4 regions of the Hydrogenophaga sp. L76 genome follow, and region 2 is predicted to be linked to each of the others. Evidence: predicted binding sites of a transcription regulator. Region 2 holds the regulator's gene; each other region holds the start of a gene.
What was found. Region 2 encodes sigma-54, which starts transcription at its own class of promoters, with help from an activator protein. Its sites were predicted from a motif close to TGGCANGNAANCTGCTTT; they were not measured.

Region 1: a site for sigma-54 is predicted at 1,828-1,845, ahead of pedF (cytochrome c-550 PedF). Genes of this name have one in related genera too.
Region 3: a site for sigma-54 is predicted at 2,262-2,279, ahead of pqqA (pyrroloquinoline quinone precursor peptide PqqA). Genes of this name have one in related genera too.
Region 4: a site for sigma-54 is predicted at 1,433-1,450, ahead of AC23D4_RS14325 (pilin). Genes of this name have one in related genera too.

The regions. Positions count from the first base shown of each region.
Region 1 is NZ_CM172807.1:4,510,556-4,513,843, forward strand. It holds gene AC23D4_RS22055 (sigma-54-dependent Fis family transcriptional regulator) at 1-1,450, opposite strand, end outside; gene pedF (cytochrome c-550 PedF) at 1,886-2,383, shown strand; gene AC23D4_RS22065 (substrate-binding periplasmic protein) at 2,428-3,288, shown strand, end outside.
Region 2 is NZ_CM172807.1:2,663,878-2,667,165, forward strand. It holds gene AC23D4_RS12740 (THUMP domain-containing class I SAM-dependent RNA methyltransferase) at 1-1,176, opposite strand, end outside; gene rpoN (RNA polymerase factor sigma-54) at 1,173-2,822, opposite strand; gene lptB (LPS export ABC transporter ATP-binding protein) at 3,016-3,288, opposite strand, start outside.
Region 3 is NZ_CM172807.1:4,505,411-4,508,698, forward strand. It holds gene pqqE (pyrroloquinoline quinone biosynthesis protein PqqE) at 1-108, opposite strand, end outside; gene pqqD (pyrroloquinoline quinone biosynthesis peptide chaperone PqqD) at 92-364, opposite strand; gene pqqC (pyrroloquinoline-quinone synthase PqqC) at 355-1,086, opposite strand; gene pqqB (pyrroloquinoline quinone biosynthesis protein PqqB) at 1,098-2,015, opposite strand; gene pqqA (pyrroloquinoline quinone precursor peptide PqqA) at 2,105-2,179, opposite strand; gene AC23D4_RS22045 (alpha/beta fold hydrolase) at 2,381-3,288, shown strand, end outside.
Region 4 is NZ_CM172807.1:2,972,173-2,975,460, forward strand. It holds gene AC23D4_RS14320 (pilin) at 1-619, opposite strand, end outside; gene AC23D4_RS14325 (pilin) at 817-1,389, opposite strand; gene AC23D4_RS14330 (hypothetical protein) at 1,603-1,836, opposite strand; gene AC23D4_RS14335 (Fic/DOC family protein) at 1,999-2,400, opposite strand; gene AC23D4_RS14340 (YhfG family protein) at 2,419-2,589, opposite strand; gene AC23D4_RS14345 (3',5'-cyclic-nucleotide phosphodiesterase) at 2,692-3,288, opposite strand, start outside.

The sequences.
Region 1 (3,288 bases), 1.8 Mb from region 2:
CGTCCACGTCCACTTCCTTGCCCGCACCCAGCGGGCTGACACGGCGCTCCTGCAGCACGCGCAGCAGCCGCGCCTGCAGGTGTTTGGGCATGTCGCCGATTTCGTCGAGGAACAGCGTGCCGCCGTTGGCTTGCAGGATCTTGCCGATGGCGCCCTTCTTGCGCGCGCCGGTGAAGGCGCCTTCTTCGTAGCCGAACAGCTCGGACTCGATCAGCGTCTCGGGAATCGAGGCGCAGTTCACCGACACGAAGGGCTGGCCGGCACGGTTGGAGTCGCCGTGGATGGCCTGCGCCAGCAAGTCTTTTCCGGTGCCGGTTTCGCCCAGGATCATGACCGGGATGTCCTTGCCCGACACCATGCGCAGCTTGTGGATGACCGAGGACACCTGCGGGTCGCCTGTGTCCAGGTACTGCAGTGACGAGAGCTGCATCTTCCTGCCGGGGGTCTTGACCGGGGCCTGCGCGGCCGCACCCTGACTCGCCGCTGCGGTGAAGTCCTGCGGCTCCTGGCCTTGCGCCGACCGGGTTGCCGACCAGGGGTGGGCCGTCTTGACCTTGACGCGGCACCACACCGAGACGCCGTTGTGCAGCACCAGCTGCTTGGGGTTGGGCAGCGTGCCGCTGAAGAGATCGAACAGCGACGAGATCGGGATGCCGAACAGCGAAGAAAAGGTGTGGGCCTTGAGCGCGGTGAAGGGCAGGCCGATCTGGAACTGCCCGCTGCGGTTGGCCGAGATGAAGCGCCCTTCGGGCGAAAACACCGCGATGCCTTCAACCAGCGTGCCCAGGAACTCGGAGCGGGTGTGGAAGTGGATGCGGATCGCCTTGGGGAAGATATCGGCGAACATGTGGTTCTCGATCATCTGCGCCGACATGCGCACCAGCGCCAGCGTGTGCTGGTGAAAGCTGCGGTGGTCGCCCGTGACATCGAGCGCCCCGATCACCTGGCCATACGGGTCGAAGATGGGTGCGGCGGAGCAGGTAAGGAACTTGTTGGCGTTCAGGTAGTGCTGGCTGCCGTGCACCGTGAGCGCTTCTTCTTCGGTGAGCGCAGTGCCGATGGCGTTGGTGCCCTTGTTCTGCTCCGACCAGTCCATGCCTGGCGTGAGTGCCACGCGCGAGGCCTTTTCGAGAAAGTCGGTGTCGCCCAGCGAGTGCAGCACCATGCCGCGCGACGAGGTCAGCAGCACCATGCTGTGGGTGTTGACGATCTGGTCGTACAGCGTCTCCATCACGGGCGCCGCGTGCTGGAATAGAAAGCGGTTTTCGTCCAGCGCGTCGTTCAGTACCCCGCGCGAGGGGCTGGAAAAGTCGGGCTCTTCCTGAGTCGTCAGACCGTAGGACTTCGAGCGCTGGTGGGACTGACCGATCAGGTCGGAGTTCGGAGAGGCGCCAGCTGACGCAGCCCCGACGCGCCCCTCTTCGGGCTGCGTGTATGTGGCGGCACTCATGTCGTCTCCAGGGTCGGGCGGAAATCCCCCCCAGTAGTCCATGGCCCATGGCGCATTGCGTGGAGGCTGGAGGGGGGTTGTCTCGTCTGTGTCTTGTTGGTCTTGGCTCATGTGATTTTCTTCATATCTGTTCCATGAATCAACACTGGGTATTCCCTGTGAGAAACACGATGTAGCAATTGCCTCCTTCTGGCACATAGCAATTAGCCCGCCACCACACAATGCCGCCTGCAGCGGGTGCCTGTGTCGCTGTGGATGTCAGTCTGTGACAGCTGGCCGGTCACGCGGGGTGCAATTGATTCAATTTGGAACACCCGGACCGGGCCCCGTCTGCCGGGAAAGCCGAGGGTCAGGGATTTCCGGTGGCGGGTCGCCGGTGGCCCGCATATTGCTGACTGGGGGTGTGAAAGCATTTTTTCAACAGGAGACACCCCGATGAAATTCCCTCTCTTCAACAAACCCTCCCGCACCACGCTGCGCGTGCTGGCCCTGGCCGCCAGTGGTTTCGTGGCTGCCGCCGTCATGGCACACGGCGACGTTGTGCCGCAGAGTGTGGACACCACCACGCTGCCGCAGCTCGGTGCCAAGTGGCTCGATGCCAACCCCTACAACGAACAGAGCCCGGCCCGCAGCGAAGCGCTGCGCATCGGCACCTCGGCCTACAACCAGAACTGCGCGCGCTGCCACGGCCTGGAAGCCATTTCCGGTGGCATCTCGCCAGACCTGCGCAAGATTGACGGTGATTGCACGGGCCTGGCGGACGTGGCCAAGAAAGCCGCCTGCTTCAAGGAAATGGACGACTACTTCATCTCCACTGTGCGGCGTGGCCGCGTGCGCGATGGCCGCGTCTACATGCCGCCCTTCGAAGGCACGTTGACGCAGGAAGCGGTGTGGGCCATCCGGACCTACATCGAAACCCGTCGCGAGCCCTGAAACCGCCCCCGCCGCGCCTTCCACAAACACAAGAGAGACAAACCATGCCGTCCGTTTCGAAAAGCTTCCAGGAACTCGCGCCTGTGACTCGCGGGCTCACCCGCAGGCAGACCCTGACCGTGCTGATGCCGCTGGTCGCGGGGCACTACTCGGTGTACGCACAGACCGAGCTGACCGACCTTGCCCGCATCCGCGCCAGCGGCATGCTTAAGATCGCGGTCTACAAGGACAACGCCCCGTTCTCCGACGGTGCCACAGCCGACATGAGGGGGCTGGACGTTGCGCTGGCCGAGGCGCTGGCGCGGCAGATGGGCCTGAAACTTTCGCTGCTGCCGTTTGACGCCGGCGAGAACATGGGCGACGACCTGCGCAACATGGTCTGGAAAGGTCACTACCTGGGCTACGGCCCGGCCGACGTGATGCTGCAGGTGCCGGCCGACAAGTTCCTGGCGCAGAAGAATCCGCAGGTGATGATTTTTGCGCCGTACATGCGGCAATCGGTGGTGCTGGTGCACGACACGCGCAGGCTGGCCGTTGCGGCAGCGCCCGAAGACCTCAAGGGCGTGCAGCTGGCGGCCGAGCGCGGCGCGGGTGCGGCCAGCGTGCTCATGGGCTACGGCGGTGGCCTGTTGCGCAACCAGGTGTCGATCTACAACACCGGCACGGAAGCGGTCCAGGCCGCGGTGGACGGCAAAGCGGCGGCGGCCCTCGTGACGCGGGCGCAGGCCGAGTCCGTGCTGTCACGCAACCCGGACATCGCCACGCATTTCCGCATCACCAGGCTCAACTTCAACAACGGCATCGCCGACACCGGCTGGCCCGTGGGCATGGCGATCAAGTCGGGCAACAAGGAGCTCGGTCTGGCGCTGGAAGCGGCGCTCAAGTCGCTGCGCGAGACCGGTGAG
Region 2 (3,288 bases):
CCAGCCCGCGTAGTGGCTCTTCCAGTGAGCGGCGAGCTGCTGGAAGAACTCGCTGCCGTCGCCGCCGTCGGCCATCTGCGCGCTCTCGCGGCCCAGGCCGGGCGCGGGGGGCGCAGCCTTGCCGGCCGCGCCGGTGCGGGGGGCGCGCGGCTCCATGCGCTGGGCGCGGGCGCTGGCGTTTTCTCCAGCCACACCGGCCGCGGCGATGCGCTCGCCGTAGGGCGGGTTGAGCAGCATCACACCGGGTTTCTGCGTGGGCGGCATACGCTGCAGGGCGTCGCCGCCGCGCAGTTCGATCGCGTGGGCAACGCCTGCGCGCTCGGCGTTGCGCTGCGCAAAATCGACCATGCGGAACGACACGTCGCTGCCGAACACGATGGGCGCGTGGCCTTCGGGCCAGTCGCGCATCTCGCGCTCGGCTTCGTCCTGGATCGCGGTCCACACATGCTGCTGGAACGGCAGCATCTTTTCAAACGCAAAGCGGCGCAGCATGCCGGGCGGGATGTTGAGCGCGATCTGCGCCGCTTCGATCACCACCGTGCCGCTGCCGCAGCAGGGGTCGTACAGCGGGGTGATGTCGTCCAGCGTTTGTGCCTCGCCGCCGTTCCAGCCGGTGGCAGCGATCATGGCCGCGGCCAGCGTTTCCTTCAGCGGCGCGTCGCCCTTGTCTTCGCGCCAGCCGCGCTTGAACAGCGGCTCCCCCGAGGTGTCGATGTAGAGCGTGAGTTCGTCGGTGGTGACGTGGGCGTAGATGCGCACGTCGGGCCAGGTGGTGTCCACGCTGGGGCGTTCGCCGCGTTTGTCGCGGAAGCGGTCACAGATGGCGTCCTTGATCTTCAGTGCGGCGAAGTTGAGGCTGGTCAGCGGGCTGTGCTGCGCGGTGATCTCGACCTTGATGGTCTGCTGCGGCGTGAACCAGATTTCCCAGGCGATCTCGCTGGCTGCGTTGTACAGGTCCTGCTCGCCGCGGTAACCACCGTGCCAGAGCTGCACCAGCACGCGCTGGCTCAGGCGGCTGTACAGGTTCAGGCGCATGGCGTCGCGCCACGAGGCCTTGATGCCCACACCGCCGCGGGCCTTGAAGGCCAGCGGTTCGTTGGTGATGCGCTGCACCTCGTCGGCGAGCATGTCCTCCACGCCGGCCGCACAGGGGAGAAACAACTTCAATTGATTCACAGGCTTTTTCTAAGGTTGGCCGGTGCGATGCGAAGTGCCTCGCGGTACTTGGCCACGGTGCGGCGCGCGCACTCGATGCCCTGCTCCTTGAGCAGGTCGGAGAGCTGGTTGTCGGACAGCGGTTTCTTGGGCTCTTCGGAGGCGATGAACTGTTTGAGCAGGGCGCGCACCGCGGTGCTCGACGCGTTGCCGCCGGTTTCGGTGCCGAGCGAAGAGCCGAAGAAGTACTTGAGCTCGTAGGTGCCGAACGGCGTGGCCATGTACTTGGCGGTGGTCACGCGGCTGATGGTGGACTCGTGCAGGCCCAGCTCGTCGGCGATCTCGCGCAGCACCAGCGGGCGCATGGCGAGTTCGCCGTGCATGAAGAAGTTGCGCTGGCGCTCGACGATGGCACTCGATACGCGCAGGATGGTGTCGAAACGCTGCTGAATGTTCTTGATGAACCAGCGCGCTTCCTGCAGGCGCTGCTGCATGGCGGCGTGGCCGGCTTCGCCGCCGTTGTCCCGGCCGCCGCGGTTTTGGCGCATGGCGTTGGCGTACACGTCGTGCACGCGCAGGCGCGGCATCACGTCGGGATTCAGGATGACCTTGAAGCCCCGGCCGGCGCGTGTGACGATGACGTCGGGCACGACCACGTTGCGCTCCACATCGATGAAACGGCGCCCGGGTTTGGGTTCAAGCCGCGCGATGACACCCAGCGCGGCGCGCGCCGTTTCGTCGTCGATGCCGCACAGGGCGCACAGACGCTTGATGTCGCGTTTGGCCACCAGCTCCATCGACTGGTTGCAGATGGCCAGCGCCGCGCGCGCTTCGGGGGTGTTGCGCAGCTCTTCGATCTGCAGGCGCAGGCATTCGCCGAGGTTGCGCGCACCCACGCCGGTGGGCTCCATGTGCTGCAGCCAGCCCAGGGCCATGCGCAGCTGCGCTTCGACGGCCTCCAGCTCTTCGATGGCAGGCGAGGTGGCCTCGCGGCCGTGCATGAGCCGCCAGAAGCCCAGGGCGAGCTCGGCCATGTCGTCTTCGAGGTAGGCATCGTCGTTGAGCGATTCGATGAGGAAATACAGCGCCGCCGCGTCCTCGTCGCTCAGCCGCAGACAACGGGCCTGCTCGTGCAGGTGGTCCTGGAGGCTGACGGGACTGCGGGCCAGGTCGGCTGCGCTGGCGGTTTCGTCGTCGCCACCGGAGCCGCTGTTGCGCGCCGGTGCGTCGCCGCCCCATTCGCTGTCATCGGGCGCCATCTCGACCGTGCCGTCGCCTTCCCAGCTTTCTTCCACCGGGGTGGCGCCGTCGAGCCGGCTTTCGATCTCGTCGCCTGAGCCGCTGTCGGCGGGCGCGTCGGACGTGCTGCTGACGCGGTCAGGCAGCGGGCCGTCAAATTCGGCGGGGGCGGCCACGGCGTCGGCCACCGGCAGCGCGGCATCGGCGATCTGTTCGCCGGCGCTCACCGGCGCATCGACCTGCTCCAGACCGAAAGCCTCGCGCTCGGCGATCTCTTCCGTGCGCTCCAGAAACGGGTTTTCGTCGAGCATCTGCTCGACCTCCTGCGCCATTTCCAGCGTGGAGAGTTGCAGCAGGCGGATCGATTGCTGCAACTGGGGCGTGAGCGCCAGATGCTGCGATACACGCAGGGAGAGGCCTTGCTTCATGCCTGGGCGTACAGCAGCGGGAAACGGAGATTCGCCGCCGGGCCGCCCCAAGGCGAATCAACCCCCTTGGGGGGCAGCGCGCCGCGCAGCGGCAAGGCGTGGGGGCCACAAGACGCCGCCGGGCCGCCCCAAGGCGAATCAGCCCCCTCGGGGGGCCGCGAAGTACATGCAATGACGAGCGTGGAGGTCATGTTCACATGCGGAAGTTCTCGCCCAGGTACACACGGCGTACTTCGGCGTTTTCCACGATCTCTGCGGTGGGACCGCTGGCCAGAACATGGCCGTCGCTGATGATGTAGGCGTGGTCGCAGATGCCCAGGGTTTCGCGCACGTTGTGATCGGTGATCAGCACACCGATGCCCCTGGACTTCAGAAAACCGATGATGTGCTGGATCTCCAGAACCGCAATCGGGTCGATGCCGGCAAAGGGTTCGTCCAGTAGGATGAAGCGCGGGCGCGTGGCCAG
Region 3 (3,288 bases), 1.8 Mb from region 2:
GTAGCAAAACACGCAGTGCAGCGGGCACTGGTAGGTGAGCTCGGCCAACAGCCACAGGGGCTGGCCGATCACGGGTGCGGTGCCGGTGGGTTCAGTCGATCCAGCCACGGCGTTGTCCTTCTTCGAGCAAGTTGCGGACTTCGGGTTCCAGGCCCTGAGCGTTGAAGGCGGTCTCCAGTTCGGAAACGATCCCTTGCAAGGTGCGCTCGCCGTCGCATCGTTGCAGGATCTCAGCCGCAGAAGGGTTGAGCTGCACCATGCCCTCGGGATACAGCAGCACCCAGCGGCTCTGCGCTTCTTCGTATTGCAGGCGGAAGCGGCGCGAGAGCTTGGGGCGCTCGGGCAGGGTGGCTGTCATTGACATGCCTTTTCAATCGCATCCAGCATGGTCCACAGAATGTCCAGCTTGAACTGCAGGATGTCGAGTGCGCGGTGCTGCGCTTCACGGGTATTGAAGTGCGACAGCGTGACCTGCAGGCCGTGTTCCACGTCGCGGGTGGCGAGCGGGATGCGGCTGCGGAAATAGGCCAGGCCGCTGGCCTCGATCCAGGGGTAGTGCGTGGGCCAGGTGGCGAGGCGGTCCTTGTGGATCTGCGGCGCAAACATTTCGGTGAGCGAGGAGCACACGGCTTCCTGCCACGGCGCCTTGGCCGCGAAGTTCACGTACGCATCGCAGGCGAAGCGCACCGCGGGCGCAACGCCCTGCAAAGACCACAGGTCTTCGCGCGAGATGCCGACCGCTTCGCCCAGCCGTGTCCAGGCTTCGATGCCGCCCGCGGCCGAGCCCTCGTAGTCGCCGTGGCCGTCGTGGTCCAGGATGCGCTCGATCCACAGCCTGCGGTGCGCGCGGTCGGGCATGTTGGCGAGGATGGCGGCGTCTTTGCGCGGGATGCAGATCTGGTAATAAAAGCGGTTGGCCACCCAGCAGCGGATCTCGTCGGGCGTGCAGCCGCCCGAGTTCATGCGCACGTTGAAGGGGTGGTGGATGTGGTAGCTGCGGCCCTTGTCGCGCAGCTGGGCCTCGAACGCATCAGGGCTCCAGGCGGGCAGGTGGCTGTGATTGCGGATGGCTTGGGCGATTTCCATGGACTGGCTCTTCAGAACGTGATGTCCATGCCGTCAAAAGCCACCTCGATGCCGTGCGCGGTGAGTTCGGCGCGTTCGTCGGAGTCTTCCACCAGCATGGGGTTGGTGTTGTTGATGTGGATGAGGATCTTGCGGGTGCCGGCGGGCAGGCGGTCGAGCTGTTCGATCATGCCGCCCGGGCCGCTCTGCGGCAGGTGGCCCATGTCGAGCGCGGCTTTGGCCGAGAGGCCCAGGCGCTGCATTTCGTCGTGGGTCCAGAAGGTGCCGTCGATCAGCACCACGGTGCAGCCGCTCATGAGCTCGATCAGCGCGGGCGTGACCTCCGCCAGGCCCGGCGCGTAGAACGCGCGCTGCTGGGTTGCGGGGTTGGTGATGAGCAAGCCGATGTTGTCACCGGGGCGCGGGTTGCCGCGGAACGGTGAATACGGCGGTGGCTTGGACGAGAGCGACACGGTCTGCACCTGCAGACCGGGCAGGCCGGGCACGTTCACCGTGCTGCCGTCGATGGGCAGCTCCTGGCGTTGCACGCCGCAGTAGTGCGACAGGATGCCGGTGATCGGGAAGCCGCTGGAGATGTCGGAGAACACCTCGGGCGTGGCGAGCAGGGGCAGCGGTGTCTGGCGTTCGCGCAGCATCAGCAGGCCGGTGACGTGGTCGATCTGTGCGTCCATCAGCAGCACAGCGGCGATGCCGCTGTCGCGGATGGCGCGGGCCGGCTGCAGCTCGGGCGCTTCCCGGATCTGGGTCAGGATGTCGGGCGAGGCGTTGACCAGCAGCCAGTCGCTGCCGTCGGCGCTGATGGCGATGGACGACTGTGTGCGCGCATGCGCCTTGAGCGTGCCACGGCGAAAGCCGTCGCAGTTGGGGCAGTTGCAGTTCCATTGCGGGAAGCCTCCGCCGGCCGATGAGCCGAGAACCCGGATGCGCATGGTCGAGCCTGTTGTACTTTGGGGGTGGGGTGAAGAAAAAAGCGCACGGAGGTGGGGCCGTGCGCTTTGGGGTCAAAGCCCGCCGCGTTTCAGCGGTTGGCGATGTACATCGTGATTTCAAAACCGAAACGCAGGTCGGTGAAAGCGGGGGTGGTCCATTGCATAGTCTGTCTCCGGTAGGTGGGTTGGCATGAAACATGTCTGCTAACTTGTCAGCACCACTGCACCTCAAGTTGCACCCCATGAACAGCAATATCGATGCCACGAAAGACCAACCTAGGGATACCCCTGAGGCGGCGCTTTCCGCGCGTCGGCGCAGCGCCTGGCCGTCGCCGGCCTACCTGTCTGTTGGACGCGGACACCGCATGGCATTTCGCACCGTGGGCAACCCAGATGGCGAGCCCTGGCTGCTGGTGCACGGCGGCCCCGGCAGCAGTTGCCAGCCGGGCATGCTCGCGCCGCTGGACCTGTCGCGCCAGTGGGCGATCGCGCCCGACCAGCGCGGCTGCGGAGCGAGCCGCCCCAGAGGGAAAACCGCGGCCAGCACCACCCACGCGCTGGTGGCCGACATGGAGTTGTTGCGGCAACATCTGGGCATTCAACGCTGGTCGCTGCTGGCGGGTTCGTGGGGCACCGTGGTGGCGCTGGCCTATGCACGAGCACACCCGCAGCGGGTGCAGCGCCTGGTGTTGCGCGGTGCGTTTGCGCTCAGCCGGCGCGAGGTGGGCGGGCTGTTGCAGCCGTCACGCCGGGTGCTACAAGCCCTCGGCCGCGAGGCCGCCTGGCCCGCCGCGCCGGGTGTGTCACTGTCCGCGGTGCTGGCCCGGCTGAGACAACTGCTTCAAAGTGGAACACCCGGTGTTGCAGGCCTGCGCGTGTCGCGGCGCTGGGCCTTGCTGGAGACGGCCTGCGTTTCGAACGGCATGCGCCGCGCGCTGCGGCGGGCGGTGACGCAGGCAACGGCTGCCCAGGCCGCCGCGATCCGGCGCGACTGGGCTGCGTTGCGGCGCCGGCAACGGAAGGCACAGGCCAGCCGACACCGCCACACCGCGCAGCCGCCGGATCGGGCGGCGCTGCACAAATTCCGCATCCAGGCGCACTACCTGCAGCACCGCGGCTTTGTGCGGCCCGGCGCGCTCGATGACGCCGTGCTGGGCCTGGCTCGGCTGGGTGTGCCGGTGGACTGGGTGCACGGCGCCTGCGACGCCGTCTGCCCGCCCGCCAACAGCGGCGCCTGGGCCGCGCTGGGCCGGCGCCTGGCGCCACTGCAGGT
Region 4 (3,288 bases), 310 kb from region 2:
CCAAGGCGATGTTGGTCATGCCACGCCCGGTAGCGGTCATTGACGTTTCGCTGGCACAAGCCCAGTCTATCGATTCGGTGGATGCCGCCGTTGGCGCGGCATTATTGACATTCGGCGACAAAGTAAATGTCGCACCATTCAGCCCGGCAGGAATCCCATTGGCAGCATGGGCCACAATGGTCACAAAAATGGGCCAAGCGTCATCGGGTGCATAAGGTGTGCAATTGGCGCCGGCAACGCCCGCCGCCCCCACGCAAATGTTGGCGATGTATTTGGACGCCTTGTCGGCCACAGGCGTGTCATTGACCGCAGTCGCTGCGGCGTTCAGCCCAGTCACCCGATCCTGGGTATAGCCTTCTGCCAACAGGGTCTTGGCCACCGATGCTGCCGCCAGCCCTTCGCTCAGCTTGGCACGGACTGAATACTCCTGATAGGCCGGCAAGGCCACGGCGGCCAAAATGCCGATGATCGCCACCACAATCATCAATTCGATCAGTGTGAACCCCCGGCTGTGCTGCAAACCCATGATGACGACTCCAGACAACGGAAAACTTGCTACCGGAAACGTTGCAAATGGTGTGCCATCCACAAAATGCCCTTTTGTCGTGAAGTAATTCACATCCAATTAAATGCCGGGTCAATCATTGGACACATGACGTCCCGCCACTGCCAATTTTCGTCTCATTGGCCAAAAATATGACATCCCGAGATCACATCAATTGGAAGAGCGCCAGATATTCAATAAAAAAGGGTGCCCTTGGGCACCCTTTTCGGTTTGATCACTGCCAGAGCTTGCTCAGGCAAGCCCTGCAGAAATCAGCGGCACTCAGACGGAGCGTACTTGGCAGGCAGGGTACCAGCCACAACGTTGGTCAAGCCGCGACCAGTAGCGGCCTGGGTGGTTACAGAACCGCAAGCCCAGTCAATCGCGCCAACCGAAGTGGCCACAGGCGTAACACCCGCCACGTTGGGGGACAAAGTGATAGTTTGGCCGTTCAGTGTGGTGGGAATACCATTGCCGGAGGTAGCTGCAATTGCCACGGAGACCACCCAGTTAGTCAAGGCAGTGGTGGCAGTGCAGTCGGCTGCGCCAGGCGTCGTAACGGTGGCACCCACGCAGTAGTTGACGACGTACTTGGAAGCCTTCTGGGCGAACGGCGTAGCGTTGATGGAGGTAGAAGCAGCACTCAAACCAGCAATGCCATCAGACTGGAAGGCCTCGCTGAGTACACCCTTGGCTGCGGAGCCTGCGATCACGGCTTCCGACACCTTGGCACGGATGCTGTAGTCCTGATAAGCCGGCAGGGCCACGGCAGCCAGAATACCGATGATGGCCACCACGATCATCAATTCGATGAGGGTGAAACCTTTTTGCATGGAACGCTTCATGAGAAAAACTCCTTAGGGGTTGCGGGACAAAGATGCGCTTTACTGAGCAGGGTCCGTGCCAACCCGACAGGGCCGGGTTTCTGCGGTCTTTTTCACGCTGCAGTCGGTGCACGTGACGATTTGTGTCATGTGGTGCTTTTTGCTACTGACAATTTTTGTCACCTCGGTCTGAGCAGGCAGAAATTGTCACCTGCGGCGGCAAGGTCTTTGTGTTCAGTGTTGCAGGCGTGATGCCAGCGCCAGCGGCGTGATGACCCGCTGCCCCATGCCGGCGTCTGGCAACAAACGCTGGTCGCCCGTGACCAGGATGAGATCGGGCCTGAGCGCCAAGAGGTCCCACAAGAACGGATCGCCCGGGTCTGGCGAGTCGGGTTGCGGGCTGATCAGGCCGGCCACCACGACAGGGGTGTCAATGATGTCGATGGGTTTCTCGGGGCACGGCGCCAACTTCTTCCAGAGCCACTCACAGCTCGAAAGTCTGCCCTGCGCTGAGCCAGCGGATGTCGTGGCGCACGTCGCCCTCCCGGCTGGGGATCTGGTCGAAGCGCTGGATCTCGTCCATGATGAGCCCGGTTGAGCATCGGCCATCGCGGCTCCGGCTGTGGTCGATCACTCCTCAATGCCCTTGCCGATACATCGCTCAAAAATCGATTCCAGCGCGCTGTAGTCACAAACCACGGCATCGATGTTGGCTTGAACCCATTCACCGGGCTCTGCCGCCCACCAGCTGATCTGGTAGCCCGCGTTGATGATGATGTGTTCGAAGAGAATGCGCTGGGCGCGCCCATTGCCTTCACGAAAGGGGTGGATAACGTTGAGGTCACCGAACAGTTGCGCCGTGCTGCTCACAAGTTCAGACCGCTCGTGATGTTCAAACCACTGAGCCTGCTTCAGCCCTTCGAAAAGCTTTGACGCCTCGGGCACGATGCGATGAAGGTTGCAGAAGCGGGTTGCGCCCTTTGCAATATCAACGGGTAGATGAGCCCGGATAACAGTACGGGTCTTGCCCAGTTCCGTACTTTCCCGAGGTCAAGTGCGAGTTTGCTGGTAGCTTGACAAGACCGCTGCCCGGGTGGGCAGCTGACGCTTGGCATCAGCTGGTTTGACGATAAACCCCTCCAGGCGGAGGCTGGCCACATAGTTGGACTGGCGGGATTTCGCGCAGTAGGCCGCTTTGGCTTGCAAGCTGGGCGTTTTCACAGATGAGGCCTCAGTGGGTGAAACGACGCTTCATTTTACTTGGCACCTGGGGTAGGCGGTGCATCTGTTTTGACCCGCACCGAGCCACCGACTGAGGTGGAGTCAGAGCTCGAAAGTCTGCCCGGCGCTGAGCCAGCGGATGTCGTGGCGCACGTCGCCCTCCCGGCTGGGGATCTGGTCGAAGCGCTGGATCTCGTCCATGATGAGCCCGGTTTCGGCGGGCTTGGTGTGGGTGATGTAGATCGGGTAGCGCTGGCGGCGGTCGATCTGGTCGAGCTCTTGTGCCAGCGTGCCGGGCGCGAGGTGCAGGCTGCGCCGGGCGAGCGCTTTTTCGCGGTCGCTGAAGGCGGTTTCGATGATGAGCAGGGCCACGGACAATTGGTTGACGCGCTGCCAGAAGGCGGGGTTGCGCTCGGTGTCGCCGCTGAAGACCCAGTGGCCCGAGGCGGTGGCGGCGGCGTAGCCGCAGGCGGGCACGGTGTGCACGGCGGGCAGCACCTCGATGGCCTTGCCGCCCACCTGCAGCACCTCGCCCACGGTGATGGGCACGCAGCGCATGAGCGGTGTGGCGGCACTGGGGATGGTGGAAAAATCGGGCCAGATGAGGTTGTTGAAGATGTGGGCCTTGAGGGCGTCGATGGTGCTCTGCAGGGCACGCACCTGCAGCGGTTCGGCGCCCGCGGCCAGGCGGCGCGCGGC